One region of the Ruegeria sp. AL7 genome, then DNA from elsewhere that is predicted to be linked to it. Evidence: riboswitches for the same ligand, from Rfam matches in the RefSeq annotation. Region 1 holds a riboswitch; the other holds the start of a gene.
What was found. A riboswitch is a leader RNA that binds a small molecule or an ion and turns the genes downstream of it on or off. The one in region 1 is predicted to bind cobalamin.
Positions count from the first base shown of each region.

Region 2: it holds a riboswitch for cobalamin, as region 1 does, so the genes downstream of both, ACR3E2_RS00625 (ABC transporter substrate-binding protein) here and ACR3E2_RS10955 (hypothetical protein) in region 1, are expected to answer to the same signal.

Region 1 covers NZ_JBQFJF010000001.1:2,167,331-2,174,616, forward strand. The annotation lists gene nudC (NAD(+) diphosphatase) at 1-221, opposite strand, end outside; gene ACR3E2_RS10935 (bifunctional 2',3'-cyclic-nucleotide 2'-phosphodiesterase/3'-nucleotidase) at 405-2,273, shown strand; RNA gene ffs (signal recognition particle sRNA small type) at 2,314-2,412, shown strand; gene rsgA (ribosome small subunit-dependent GTPase A) at 2,571-3,599, shown strand; gene ACR3E2_RS10950 (alpha/beta hydrolase family protein) at 3,635-4,492, opposite strand; cobalamin riboswitch at 4,625-4,843, shown strand; gene ACR3E2_RS10955 (hypothetical protein) at 4,934-5,341, shown strand; gene ACR3E2_RS10960 (protein-tyrosine phosphatase family protein) at 5,333-5,845, opposite strand; gene ACR3E2_RS10965 (DNA polymerase III subunit gamma/tau) at 6,018-7,286, shown strand, end outside.
Region 2 covers NZ_JBQFJF010000001.1:117,291-124,576, forward strand. The annotation lists gene ACR3E2_RS00610 (GlxA family transcriptional regulator) at 1-397, shown strand, start outside; partial or broken gene ACR3E2_RS00615 (ABC transporter ATP-binding protein) at 1,288-1,797, opposite strand; gene ACR3E2_RS00620 (FecCD family ABC transporter permease) at 1,794-2,789, opposite strand; gene ACR3E2_RS00625 (ABC transporter substrate-binding protein) at 2,840-3,844, opposite strand; cobalamin riboswitch at 3,998-4,190, opposite strand; tRNA gene ACR3E2_RS00630 (tRNA-Gln) at 4,352-4,426, opposite strand; gene ACR3E2_RS00635 (NADPH:quinone reductase) at 4,517-5,506, opposite strand; gene ACR3E2_RS00640 (SH3 domain-containing protein) at 5,618-6,079, opposite strand; gene ACR3E2_RS00645 (2-hydroxyacid dehydrogenase) at 6,278-7,264, shown strand; gene ACR3E2_RS00650 (GFA family protein) at 7,285-7,286, shown strand, end outside.

The DNA of each region.
Region 1 (7,286 bases):
ATGACGCCGCCGGGACCATTGCTAATCAGCGGGTGCGTCATCGGGATCATGGCAAGCTGGTCCAGCCCCTCACCCTGTACCAGCAGTTTTCCACGCCACAGCAAGACACAGCGGGCGGCCGGGTTGTGCATCGCCTCGGCCAGCTTGTCCGCATCTCCGCGATACTGCGCCGCCCGATCAAGGCCCGAACCCCCGAAGGTTACCTGCTCTGCGTTTTTCATTGGATTTCCTTTTGGTCTTGCGCACAGGGCTGCCACGTCTCAGCCCGTGTTGCAATGGCTATTCAGGGATAGAAAATCCACCACCCTGCCGCTGAAAAGCCGCATGGTGGCCTCGGAAAAATCATCTAGAGTGAATTTTGATGGATTTAATCAATACACACATTCAATAGCAGAATACTCAAAGTGAAGATCCCCTCCTCGACGCAGGTACAGCCCATTGGTGACATTGGGAAAATTCGCATTCTGGCCACAACCGACCTGCATATGAACCTCACCGGTTTTGACTATTACACTGACACGCCAGACCAGACGGTTGGATTAACGCGCACTGCCAGCCTGATCCGCGCTGCCCGACAAGAGGCCAAGGACGCGCTGGTGCTGATGTTTGACAACGGGGATTCGTTGCAGGGAACCCCAATGGGCGATTGGGCGGCAAAGAGTGGCACTGCCCATCCGATGATGAAGGCGTTCGAAGCCCTGGATTATGACGCGATCGGGCTGGGCAACCATGATTTCGGGTTCGGGCTGGTGTCATTGGGCAACATCCTGACGCAAGCCCCCTGTCCGGTCGTTTGCAGCAACCTGTATCGCACGCGCGGCCCACAGCTCTGGCAGCGATACACCGTTCTGGACCGCACTGTATCTTTGAACGGTGAAGACATTCCCGTTCGCATCGGCATCTTCTCGGTTCTTCCGCCGCAAACGGCCTGTTGGGAGGCGCATAATCTGGATGACGATATCGTCGTCGAGGATATCCTAGTTGCGGCAAAGTCCCTGACGCAGACATTGCGCGACGAGGGGTGTGATATCATCGTGGCGCTTGCTCATTCCGGCCTTGGGGGCAACGAACCGGTGGCAGGGATGGAAAACGCCGTGATACCCTTGGCCGCGATCAAAGGCATCGATGCCATTGTGGCCGGGCACACTCACCTGACACTTCCAGGAGAGGGCCATGCCAATACCCCGATGGTCGATCACCTGACGGGGCTGGTACATGGAACACCCGTTGTCATGCCGGGATCAGCGGGCTCTTACCTGGGGGTTATCGATTTGGCCGTGACCGCCGGGCCGGACGGCAAAGTGCAAATCCGGGATTGCTGCGTCGAACTGCGCCCGGTTATCAGCAACGGCACAGCCGTCGGGGAAGACAGTGAAATTGCGGGCTTGTGTGAGGTGGCACATCGTATGACCCGTCAATCCGTTGCCGCACCGGTGGCACATATCCCGGATACATTGCACAGCTATTTCAGTTGCTGTGCGCCGGATCGCGGGCTGACCCTTGTAGCTGCGGCGCAAGCCGCCGCACTGCGCCCGTTTTTGCAGGGACCAGACCTGGCGGATCTGCCGATTTTGTCGGTTGTTTCGCCTGCCAAATCCGGCGGACGCTCAGGCCCGCGCCATTATACCGAGGTACCCGCCGGAGAAATATGTTTGCGCCATGTCGCGGATCTGCATGTGTTTCCCAACGAGTTGCGTGCAATCCGGATCAGCGGCGCGCATTTGCTGGACTGGTTGGAGATGTCGGCCAGCGTATTCAACCAGTTAAAGCCCGGTTCCGAACCCGAGCTGATCAACCCTGAACGGGCCGGATACAATTTCGACATCGTGTTTGGACTGTCTTATCAGATCGATCCCACGCGGCCGCCTCGTTACGATGCGCAGGGGAAAATAATCCGCCCCGACCAAAAGCGGATCAGCGATCTGACATATGCAGGCCGTCCCGTACGACCGGAGCAGATGTTCGTTATGGCGCTGAACAATTACCGCGCCAGCGGAGGCGGGCATTTCCCGCATGCGACAACGTCTGAGCTGATCAGCCTGCCACCGCTGAGCATCAAGGACCTTGTGCAGGTTTACCTGGCGCAGCACCTTCCGCCCGACCCGATCGCCACGCAGCCCTACCCGTTCTCGCTGATGCCGCAACGGGGCGTGACAACAATTCTTCGCACAGGTCCGGGTGCCCTGAAATATCTGGATGAGTTGCACAGGTTCGATCCCGTGTCGCTGGGCTCGGATGGCAGGGGATTTGAACGCATTCGCCTGACGCTCTGATGGGTTGTCTTTTCCCGATGCCTTCCCTATATCTCGGACTCGAGAGGTTGGCGCGGGCGAGCGCCTCGCCAACCTGGTCAGGTCCGGAAGGAAGCAGCCACAACGAGCCCCGCTTGGGTCGATGTCCAACCTCTCACTTCGTGAACCACAGCCGCAGGAGGGCTTTATGATTGTAGTGAAAACCCTTCGGGCAGACTGGTTCTGATTCACCGGAATCACCGGACTGCCTGAACACACGACCTGCGGATGCGCGATTGCCATCCGTTGGCATTGCTGTTTCTGAAAACAGGCAGATAAATGTCTTATACGCTTTCGGACCTGGGATGGTCCTCTCACTTTGCCGCGCAACACGCGGCTTTTCCTTCCGACACGCCCTTTCGCGTTACCTCGGTTCATCGGGACCGTCTGATCGGGCTGAGCCCGAATGGTGAAATCCCTTTGCTGACACCGGATAGTCCGACCGGTTCATATGCCGTCGGGGATTGGATTCTTGCGGACGCCGAATACCGCGTACGTCGCCTTCTGGACCGGCGCAGCCTGCTGCAACGCAGGGCTGCCGGTACAGGTGCCACAACACAACTGATTGCCGCTAATGTCGATGTGTTGTTCATCGTCAGCTCGTGCAACGCCGATTTCAACCTGCCTCGGCTGGAACGTTATCTGGCGCTGGCGCATCAGGCCGGATGTTATCCGGTCGTCGTCCTGACGAAAGCTGACCAGTCGGATGACCCCGGCAGTTTCTCGGGACAAGTGCAATCTCTGGACCCTTTTCTGTCGGTGCTGGCGATCAATGCGCTGGACCCGGCAGATGTCGAAAAGGTTCTGGCATGGTGCCCCAAAGGCCAGACCGGCGCGCTGGTCGGGTCGTCGGGCGTAGGTAAAACGACGCTCAGCAACGCCATGACGGATCAAAACCTCGCCACGTCTGGAATTCGCGACGACGACGCACGGGGCAGACACACGACAACGGTGCGCGCGTTGCACGGGATGGGTAACGGTGGCTGGCTGATCGACACGCCGGGAATGCGCGCACTGCGTTTGCTGGACGCTCAGGACGGGATCGACAACGTGTTCTCGGACATCACGGAGCTTGGCCAAAGCTGTCGCTTTTCGGATTGTCAGCACGAGACCGAGCCCGGCTGTACCGTGCAGAACGCAATCGACGAAGGCGTTCTTGATCCGGCGCGGCTGGACCGTTGGCGCAAGCTGCGGCGTGAAGATCAGCGAAACTCGGAAACCGTTGCCCAATCGCGGGCGCGGGACAAGGCGTTCGGCAAGATGGTGCGCGGTGTCATGCAGGACAAGAAACTTCGCAAACGGCCATAACTGCAAGGTGTTAGGAAAACCTGCGTCGCGTCTGATCAGGCGATCAGGCGCGGCCAGACCGCTGCATTGCGACGGGCAAATGCTCCGATATGGCCTATTTCCGGCAGTCCGAATTCAGCAGGCTTCATAAGGTGGCGTCTGGACTCGGGGCCGTACAGGTCGGCAAGGCGCCAAACTGCCTCGGGCGGAGCCATCTGGTCATCTTCGAACGTGAACAGATCCACAGGTGTTCCAGAACTGCCCCAATGCGCATCAGGCAAATTCTGCCCGATCTCGGGAATGTAGCTAAGAGGAGCTGTACACCATTTGCGCCATTGCCAGTAGACCGAGGCGGGCAGGTCCGAACCAAACCCGATCGCTTTGCCGGGCAGATACCCAAGCGCCCGCACCATCAGCGGTGCATGGCCATACCAGAACAGCCCTGCCAACCCCCGATAGGGCCATGGGTGATCTTTCAAAGTCACCAGCCCCGAACACACACCGATCATTCGGTCGATCTGGTCGATATCCGGCTGCACCGGCCCCAGCATCGCACCGACGGAATGGCCGATGGTCCACTGCTGCGCCTTTGGAAACCGCCTGCGCATTTCGGCCCGTGCCGCTGGCATGTCGATCAACGCCCAATCCGCCATTGTTGCAGTTGCGTCTTTCAGGCGGCCGACCAAAGAAAGCCCGTAGTCCCGATAGTCATAGGTCAGGCAAGCTATCCCCCGCTCGGTAGCCAGCCATCGCGCAAAGTGTTGATAATAGTCACGCGGCACACCCGTGGCACTGTTAAGTACGACAACGGTTTCCGGCTCACCCACTGGCCGGTACAGCCGCGCCGACAAGGTCACGGACCCTGACGGAAAGCGGAAATCTTCGATCAACACCGTCTGTTCCGTATCCAACATGATCCCCGGCTTTCGCTGAAACAATGGTTTGCCTGCCTTCGATGCCGACGAAACTAAGCCGGAACGTAAACCGCATCCAGCATGACCAAACGTCCGGCCTAAAGATCGGCTTGACTCGGAACGCGATCAGGCGCTAGCGGTTGTGTGATGGTTTCCGGCCCCCACAAGAGGTCGGGATGAAAAGGGAACACGGTGCGGTTTGTCTGGTCACACAGATATCAACCAAGTCCGCGACTGCCCCCGCAACTGTAAGCGGTAAGCAATGCCGAAATACCACTGGCCCACGGGCTGGGAAGGTCGGCAGAGCAATGACCCGCAAGTCAGGAGACCTGCCATCGGAACTGAAACCGAAACTCGGGCGGGGTGTCCGGGCAGGTCCTGACAGCGAGATGCTGTCCCACCTGCCCCAATATCCAGCCCACCACGCGCGGAGGGCGCAGGATGATCTGGAAGACAAAGTCACACGAATACAGCGCAACTGTGTGCCAGCGGACGGGCAATACCTGCCCGGCTTTGGCGCGACTGGCCCGCTCGATTTCCGAAGCCATGGCGCAGGCGGTTTCGGCCACCAGCGAAGATTTCGAATTTGAAGGCAACAGCGCGCTGTCACATTGCGCGGAAGGGTGCATGGCAACGATCCGAGCGCGATCCGACAGCGTTCGCGTTTTCTGCGGGGCGCACCCTGATACGGCAATTCGGGACCTTGATGCCTATGCCGATTTGATCTTCGGACCTACATTCAGCACGCTGCCCTCGGGCATTGTCGCGAACCCGCCTTGCGCCATGATCGAGGTTTCAACGATCCGGCCCCGGAAAACCGGCTACGCACCCCAGCAGCTGTCAGCTTGATCCCACTTCCACCTGTGCCGGGGTGATCCGGGACGCCCAGGCCAGCTGCGCATCGGTTTCGACAGCGCAGGGGCGCACGGCCCGCAGGCGGTCCAGTGCGTCGCTGGCGCGTTCACCGCATTCAACCATCAGTCGCAGAACAATCATCCCGGATCTGCCGCACCCCCCACGGCAATGCACAAGAACCCGGCCACCGCCCGACAGCGCATGTCGGGCCGTGGCGCTGACCTCTGGCCAGGCCTTCTGAACCGCCTGCGTCGGTGCTCCAAAATCTTCGATCGGCAGGTGAACCCACCGGCTGGCACGGCTTTGGATGTCGCTGCCAAAGTGCTGCGCGCCATCCTGAAGCATTTCAACATCCGTCGTCATTGAAATCACAAGGCCCGGTTTCCAAGCCGCAATCATATCCAGATCGCCGACGTAATCCCCGCCACGCCCGGGCATTGAAGTAAGGGCAAGCGTTCCGCCTCCGACCTGCAGAGTAAAAATGACCAGCTGCGACATGAAGTGCGTCCTCCCCCAAGGTACTCTTTAAGAAATGAGTCATTAAATCCGCTGGACCAGTTTAGTTGGAAACCAGCCCGTTTCTGAAACAAAAAATCATCACGCCCCACAGTGGACGCGGACTGCCGCCGCCACTACGCTGTGCCGAAGCACCGAATCCGAGCGAGAAGACATGACAGACACGCCAAGCCCCGCCTATCAGGTTCTCGCCCGCAAATACCGCCCGGAAACCTTTGCCGACCTGGTGGGTCAAGATGCTATGGTGCGCACCCTAAAAAACGCCTTCGAGGCCGACCGGATTGCGCAGGCCTTTATCATGACCGGCATTCGCGGAACGGGAAAAACCACCACGGCGCGGATCATCGCCAAAGGCATGAACTGCATCGGACCGGATGGAACCGGAGGACCGACAACCGAGCCTTGCGGTCAGTGCGAGCATTGCGTCGCAATCATGGAAGGTCGCCATGTCGATGTGATGGAAATGGATGCGGCCAGCCGTACCGGCGTCAACGATATCCGCGAGATCATCGACAGTGTCCGCTATCGCGCCGCCAGTGCACGCTACAAGATCTACATCATCGACGAGGTTCACATGCTCTCGACCAGCGCATTCAACGCGCTGCTCAAGACGCTCGAGGAACCGCCCGCACATGTGAAATTCATCTTCGCGACCACCGAGATTCGCAAAGTGCCGGTCACGGTTCTGTCGCGGTGTCAGCGCTTTGACCTGCGCCGGATCGAGCCCGAAGACATGATCGGCCTGCTGCGCAAGATCGCCGGGGCCGAGAGCGCGCAGATCGCCGACGATGCGCTGGCGTTGATCACCCGCGCCGCAGAAGGATCGGCCCGCGACGCGACCTCATTGCTGGATCAGGCAATCTCGCACGGGGCCGGAGAGACGACGGCAGATCAGGTCCGTGCGATGCTGGGTCTGGCCGATCGTGGACGGGTTCTGGACCTGATGGACATGATCCTGCGCGGTGACGCGGCAGGGGCGCTCACTGAACTGAGCGGTCAATATGCGGAAGGCGCAGACCCTCTGGCCGTGCTGCGCGATCTGGCCGAAATCACGCATTGGGTGTCCGTCGTAAAGATCACACCTGACGCGGCCCAGGACCCGACGGTTTCCCCCGACGAACGCACACGGGGCCAGCACATGGCCGAGGCCTTGCCAATGCGGGTTCTGACCCGGATGTGGCAAATGCTGCTGAAGGCGCTGGAGGAAGTCTCTGCCGCGCCCAACGCGATGATGGCCGCCGAAATGGCTGTTATCCGACTGACGCATGTCGCCGATTTGCCCAGCCCCGAAGAGCTGATCAAACGGCTGCAAGACGCCCCACCTTCGCCACCCGGCGGGCCGGGCGGGGGCATGTCACCGTCCCGGCAGGCCCCGGTGGCAACGCAATCCAACGCGACCCCGCCGCCTGCCTATACATCGCCC
Region 2 (7,286 bases), 2.1 Mb from region 1:
GGATCAGATGGTCTATAACACTGTGCGTAATGCGACCGCCAAGCAGCGCGTCTCGCTGCAATCGCGCAATGGAATGCGCAATGCCCATCTGGCAAAAGCGATAGATATTATGCAGGACAGTCTCGAAACTCCTGTCTCACCATCCTTCATTGCCGGTGTTTTGGGTATTTCCACCCGTCAACTGGAACGGTTGTTCGGCAAATACCTTAATACTTCCCCCAAAAGATACTTTATGGAGATGCGGCTGGAACGGGCCCGGAAACTGCTATTGCAAACCGAGGCGTCGGTTACCGAAGTCGCCGTGGCCTGCGGCTTCGAAAATCCGGGTCATTTCTCTAGGGTGTACAGATCCAGTTTCGGCATCACGCCGCACGCGCAACGCAACAAGATCAACTGAAAAAGATGGGTTGCTGGTTCGCGCTTACCGGCGGGGGTGCCGCGATCTGTTGGCCTCGAACTGGCCTGACCTGGCACCCCCTGATCCTGCCGGGATACCCCCTCGTTAAAAACTGGACTAGTCAACAGACCGGCAGGATTACCCACCAATAAATCTCGATATTGGCATAAGTATATCAAGAACTTGTCATCGACAGGTTTGTTGTGCCCTGTTTCGTTAATCTACCGTTAATTTAAGGCTCAGATTGAGGCTTTGATTGTGGGTAATCTGCAATATCGACATGCGGTCGCCGCAATCTGTTCAACCTGATGGCGTGTCGTGATTTGTGTCAGGCCTCAGAGGTTTCTAAAAGGAATCTGTTTCACGGTTCAAAACAAGTAGTGAACATATCACTGAGGTTTGGTCGACCCACGCTCGGACAACGCGCCTGCCGATCATCTTTGAAGGCAAAAAACGAACGAATCCAATCCAGGTCAGAATCAAGACAGCATTCGACGGGCAACTTGACGGGTTGTGAGGAAACCCAGGTCAAGATTGCGCGCCGTTGGAATATGGCTTTGAGGCCGTAGATTGTACGTATCTGGCATGCTGCGCTGACGACACTGATATCCAGTACGACCAGAAGCGATCGGAAGCCGTCAGTCCAGATGATAGGACAGAAACCGTTCTGTCCCGCCGGTACTATACCCCCACTGTGCTTTGACACCGAAAACTTCTGAAACGGTTTCCAAAGACAGGGCATGTTCGGGCGGGCCAAGAGAGACCAGCCGCCCTTTTGACAAAACAGCCACCCGGTCACAGGCCATCGCCTGATTCAGATCGTGCAGCGCCATCACTGTCGTCACTTTTAGAATTCGAACACAGTTCAGGATCGACAGTTGGTGATGAATGTCCAGATGGTTGGTCGGTTCGTCCAAAAGCAAGAGTCCCGGTTGCTGAGCCAAAGCGCGTGCGATGTGCAGTCGCTGGCGCTCTCCTCCCGACAATGTCGCCCATTCTCTGTGTGCCATATCGGCCATTTCCACGGTTTGCAGGGCTTTGTCGACTTGCCAGGTGTCCTCGGCGCGCCACGGCCGTAAGGCCGACAGCCAGGGCGTGCGGCCCAGTTCGACCACGGATCGTGCAGTCACGCGTTCGGCCGTATCAGCCTGTTGTTCAACGATGGCAATCCGTTGGGCAATTTGTCTGCGCGACAAATGCGAAACGGGATGACCCGCTATGACGACTTTTCCTGAAACCGGACGTACCAACCCCGCCAGCAGGCGCATCAGCGTTGATTTCCCTGAACCGTTAGGTCCGACCAAAGCAAGTGTTTCGCCGGGCTCCACGACAAAGGATACGTCTGACAGCAAAGTCTTGCCGCGAACGGAATATGTCAGGTTTTTCGCCTCGATCTTCATCGGGCGCTCCTCTGGCCGCGCACCAGAATTACGGCAAAGGCAGGCGCACCGATCAGGGCGGTGACCACCCCAATCGGCAGAACCTGACCCGGGATGATGATGCGCGACACGATATCTGCGCCGATCAGGAAGACCGCTCCGATCAAGGCGGCGGTTGGGATAAGCCTGCGATGCCCCGGTCCCACAAGGAACCGGGCAGCATGAGGGATGACCAGCCCGACAAAGCCAATGGATCCGACGATAGAAACCATGACAGCTGTTGTAAGTGCGGTCGCAAAGATCAGGGTTGCCTGCACCCGACGTACCGATATGCCCAGCGAGGCCGCTGAATCAGAGCCGAAAATAAAGGCGTCCAGTGCTCTGGCGTGAAAGCGGCAAATGAGCCAACCGACAAGGGCCACCGGAATGGCCAGATACACATCCGGCCAGCGCACGCCGCTGAGGTTTCCCATCAGCCAGAACATGATCCCGCGCGCCTGATCGGCATTGGCGGATTTGGCGATGATGAAGGCCGTCAGCGCATTGAACAACTGAGACCCGGCAATTCCCGCCAGGACGATCTGTGCCGTCGCAGCCCGTCCGCCCCCTGCGCCAGCGGCTCGGGCCAGCAACGCGACAAAACCAAAAGCCAAAAGCGCGCCATTGAACGCGCCAAAAGACAGCGACAAGGCCCCCCCACCCAAACCAGCGATGGTTACAGCCACGGCACCCGTCGAGGCCCCGGCAGAAATGCCCAAAATGTAAGGGTCGGCCAACGGGTTGCGCAGCAAAGCCTGCAACACGACCCCTGCGACAGCCAGACCGGCACCGCAGGACGCAGCGACCAGAGCGCGAGGAATCCGGTAGCTCCAGATAATACCCTGATCAATTGGGTCTACAGGAAAGTCCGCTCCGGCCAGCTTGTTGGCCAGAACGGAGAGAACCAAATCGGGCGACAGAGAGGTTTCCCCGATCATCGCGCCCGCAAGAACCGCCGCAGTCAACAATGGCACGGTAAGGCACGCAGCCTTGAAACCCTGCCGTAAAATTGCGGCGACCTCGTTCACAGGTTGTTTCCGATGGTATCCAGCTTCTCGGCCAGATCCTCCAGCGCCGGGATTGCGCGGATGGTGGCGTCCATGGCCTGCGCATCCATAATGACGATCCGGTCATTTTTGACCGCATCCATCTGGCTGGTCACCGGATCAGTGCGCAGGAACTCCAGCTTTTTCAGGTAGTCGTCCGCAGCAAAGCGACGGCGGTCCATCTTGGCGATAACAATCACCGTCGGATTGGCTTTGGCAATGGTTTCCCAGCCCACTGTTGGCCATTCTTCATCCGTCTCGACGACGTTGCGGATACCCAATTTACTCATCATGTATCCCGGTGCGCCTTTCTGTCCGGCCACAAACGGGTCGCTTTCCATTTCGGGAGAGGAAAACCAGAATACGGCTGACACATCGTCCAGCTTCACGGTTTGCGCCTTGGCGACGGCTGCGGCTTCGCGGGCCTTGTACTCGGCAACCAGGTCCGTGCCGCGTTCGGATACATCAAAGGCTGCCGCCAGTTCTTCGATACCCTGATACAGCGTATCGGTCGAGAACGCTTGCAGGCGGGTGCCATCGCCGCCGACCGTATTGTCTTTGCCGATGCAATCTGCAGGCATTACGTACGTTGGAATGCCCAGTTCGTGAAATTGCTCACGCGTGGCGACGATGCCCTCGGGTCCGACATGCCATTCATATTGCGCTGCGACCAGTCCCGGCCGCTTGGCAACAACGCTTTCAAAGCTGGGATCATTGTCCGCCAGACGCTCTACCTTGGCATTCACCTCGGCATATTCAGGCAGCACCTCGTTGAACCAGACCGAAGTTCCAAGAACCTGCTCGCCCAGACCCAGCGCATAAAGCACCTCGGTCGCGGCCTGGCCGACCGTGACTGACGACGTCACTGGCGCGTCAAACGTGACCGAGTGACCGCAGTTTTCGATAGAAAGGGGAAAGTTTCCTTCGGCGGCAGCGCTGGTAGCCAGCAAGGAAAGGCCAAACAGGCCAGTGCGTAGAAACATGACAATCGATCTCCATGTGTCAATGACCAGAGAACGGGTGAATGGGCATTTACCGAAGCAACAGGCGCTTTACTGCCTGCCGTGAGCGCAGGGTAGAAAATAGACCGCCCGGCGCGTTTCTTCGGCAACCTCCCCGGACAACCCCGCCCGGCGTGTTTCGGTTTCATACCGGCAGGTCTCCTGACTGACGGGTCTTTGTCTGTCCTGTCTTCCCAGACCAAAATGGCCCAGTGACGGAAATGGACAGCGCTCGCCGCCTACAGTTGCGGGGGCAGTTCCGGTTGGCACCAAAAGGCACCTCGGATTCCCTCTTAGCCACATCGGGACCGGTAAAACGCGGGTACCTTAACACTTACCCTGCGGCAAGAAAAAACTCCGGGGTCTTTCCTATTTTCTCGCAAGAGCATGCACCTGCGCGTCTCAACATGGCGCTGATATCAGAAAAGCCGCTGAGAACGCGCCAAAATCCGGACCCAGATTCATAGTGTGTGATATTAGGGAAAATCATGGCTGGGGTGGTAGGATTCGAACCTACGATACACGGTACCAAAAACCGCTGCCTTACCACTTGGCTACACCCCAACGGTGAGCGGCTATCTACGATTGTTGATGGCAGGGTTCAAGAGCGTTTTGCAAAAAAAGCGAGCGCCGTAAAATTTTTTTGAAGGCCCCTCATTTGGTGTCGATCAACACCGCTCCGGTACGGTTGCCTTCCTGTACCATCGCATGGGCGGCAGCGCATTCTTCCAGTGTAAAGACCTTATGTACGGGGCAGATCAATGCGCCATCAGCCAGTGCCTTGTGTAGAGTCTCTATTGCGGCGGCGCGCAAATCTGCGGGCAGCAGGTAGATCAGGACTGCCTCGAGTGTCACGGCCTTGAACATCATGGGCCCAAAGGGAAAGACAGGTGTCATATTCCGGGCAGATCCATATGCGTTGATACGGCCGTTCTCGGCGATGACGGCAATGTTGGTGTCAAGGTTCTGTCCAAATTCGACATCGACGATTCGACCAATTGTACGTCCATCATTTGCGTCGAGGATCTGATCCGAAAGGTGTTCACCGGAGTAGTCGAGAACGACATCTGCACCGGCTGCCTTGACCCGGTCAAAGCTGCGGGTGCTGGCCGTTGCGATCACATTGGCTCCGGCCCATTTGGCAAGCTGGACAGCCAGATACCCGACAGTACCCGCCCCACCATGGATCAAAATGGTTTGCCCGCGCGGCGTGCCGCCCGAAAACACCGCATGGCATGCGGTTAGGCCCGGAATTCCAAGAATTGCCCCGGTTTCAAGTGACACCGTCTCGGGCAGTTCTACAGCCTGAGATTCAGGCAGGGTGATGTGGCTGGCAGCTGTACCGAACGCGCGTTGCCATTGCCCGTTCCAAATCCACACGCGCTGACCAATCCGCGTCGCGGGTACGCCATCGCCAACCGCTGTGATGACTCCAGCCCCGTCGCTGTGCGGAACGATCAGCGGAAACGGAGGTTCTGTGACACCCGGTCGGGCCCCCGCGCGGGCCTTGATGTCCGAGGGGTTTACGCCGGAAAAGGACAGCTCGACCGTGACTTCACCCGGTCCAGGCGAACTCGGGGAAATATTCTGTATACGCAAGACATCGACAGCGTCTCCGAAGGCTGAATAGGTGACTGCGCGCATAGGGTCCTCCGTTTAGGTCGAGTTAAGCGGCGATTGGGCCGGTAACTCAAACAGCTTGTCGCGCTTTTTCGGGGCGATGCGCAACCGCGGATACCGGAAATTGTCTTTCGCCTATTCCCGAATTTCGGAAGAATCGACGCCCCAAAGGTTCGATTTCAGTGTCCAGCCACGGTATCCGCCGGCGGTGATCCTGCACCAGTCCAGCGAACAGGCTCCAAGGCGCGCCACCACTCCGGTCTCGAAATGGGCATTCACGGGCGAGGTCGGGTCGGGGCGGGCATAAACAGGCAGCATCTCGGATTCGATCAGCACCGTTCGGACGCCAGACAACAAGGCATAGTGAACCCAGCCACCCGCGCCGTCGCGGTCTTGGACCTTGCGCCAGTTGCCGTATTCGGCAGTGACCTGCAGCGGCATGCCACGCCTTTTGAATACCCAATCGATTCGGTGGGTTAGGGATGGTCCGCGCCGCACGTTCCCTTCGGCTGCCTTCATCGACACATATCGGGGCAGGGGCAGGTTGGTGACCGATCCGCGTTTGACTTCGGCATGTGCGGCGCAGGCACCGAACATGACCAGAAATGCGGAAACTACCGCCAGAAATCGGCGTTTTACCGGTCGAATACCACTCACTGACTGCCCGCTCTTATGCCTGTTGATCCGGTTTTGAAAAAAGGTCGACTCAATGCCATTGGGGTTCTTGTGCCCCGCCTTATCCTGCGCCACGATGCCATGGCGCGCGTCCGTTTGCAAAGCAGTGGGAGAGCCGAGGTGCCAAGAGAACGTTTAAGTGTTGTCGTTACGCGACGGTTGCCTGAGGCAGTAGAAACCCGGTTAAGCGAATTGTTTGACGTGCGCCTGCGCGACGACGACACCCCAATGACGCGTGAAGAATTAGTAGCAGCGGTGCAGGATGCCGATGTGCTGGTGCCTACGGTGACCGATACCATTGATGGCGGGCTATTGGGTCAGGCAGGTGAAAAGCTGCGGCTGATCGCCAATTACGGGGCCGGTGTCGATAATATCGATGTGGCGACGGCGCGGCAGCGCGGCATATTGGTGTCCAACACGCCCGGTGTGCTGACCGACGACACGGCAGATATGACCATGGCCCTGATTCTCGCTGTCACACGGCGCATTCCCGAAGGGTTGAGCGTCATGCAGCAAGGCGACTGGACCGGGTGGGCCCCCACCGCGTTTCTGGGTGGTCGCATTGGCGGGCGGCGTTTGGGTATTCTGGGCATGGGCCGGATCGGACAGGCTGTGGCCCGCCGCGCCAAGGCGTTTGGTATGCAGATCCATTATCACAACCGCCGCAGATTGCGCCCAGAGATTGAGCAAGAACTAGAGGCGACCTATTGGGAAAGCCTGGATCAGATGGTGGCGCGTATGGATGTGATATCTATCAACTGCCCATCGACACCGTCTACCTTCCACCTGATGAACGCGCGCCGCCTAAAGCTGATGAAACCCTCGGCAGTGATCGTGAATACTTCGCGGGGTGAGGTTATTGACGAGAACGCTTTGACCCGGATGATCCGTGCGGGGGAAATTGCGGGCGCGGGGCTGGATGTCTACGAACAGGGAACCGGTGTGAACCCGCGCTTGCGGCAGTTGCCGAACGTGGTTCTACTGCCGCATATGGGGTCGGCCACGCTGGAGGGCCGGGTTGAGATGGGTGAAAAAGTCATCATCAACATCAAAACCTTCGAAGATGGCCACCGCCCACCGGATCAGGTTGTGCCTGCGATGCTCTGACGCGTCGGAAAGGATCATGGAT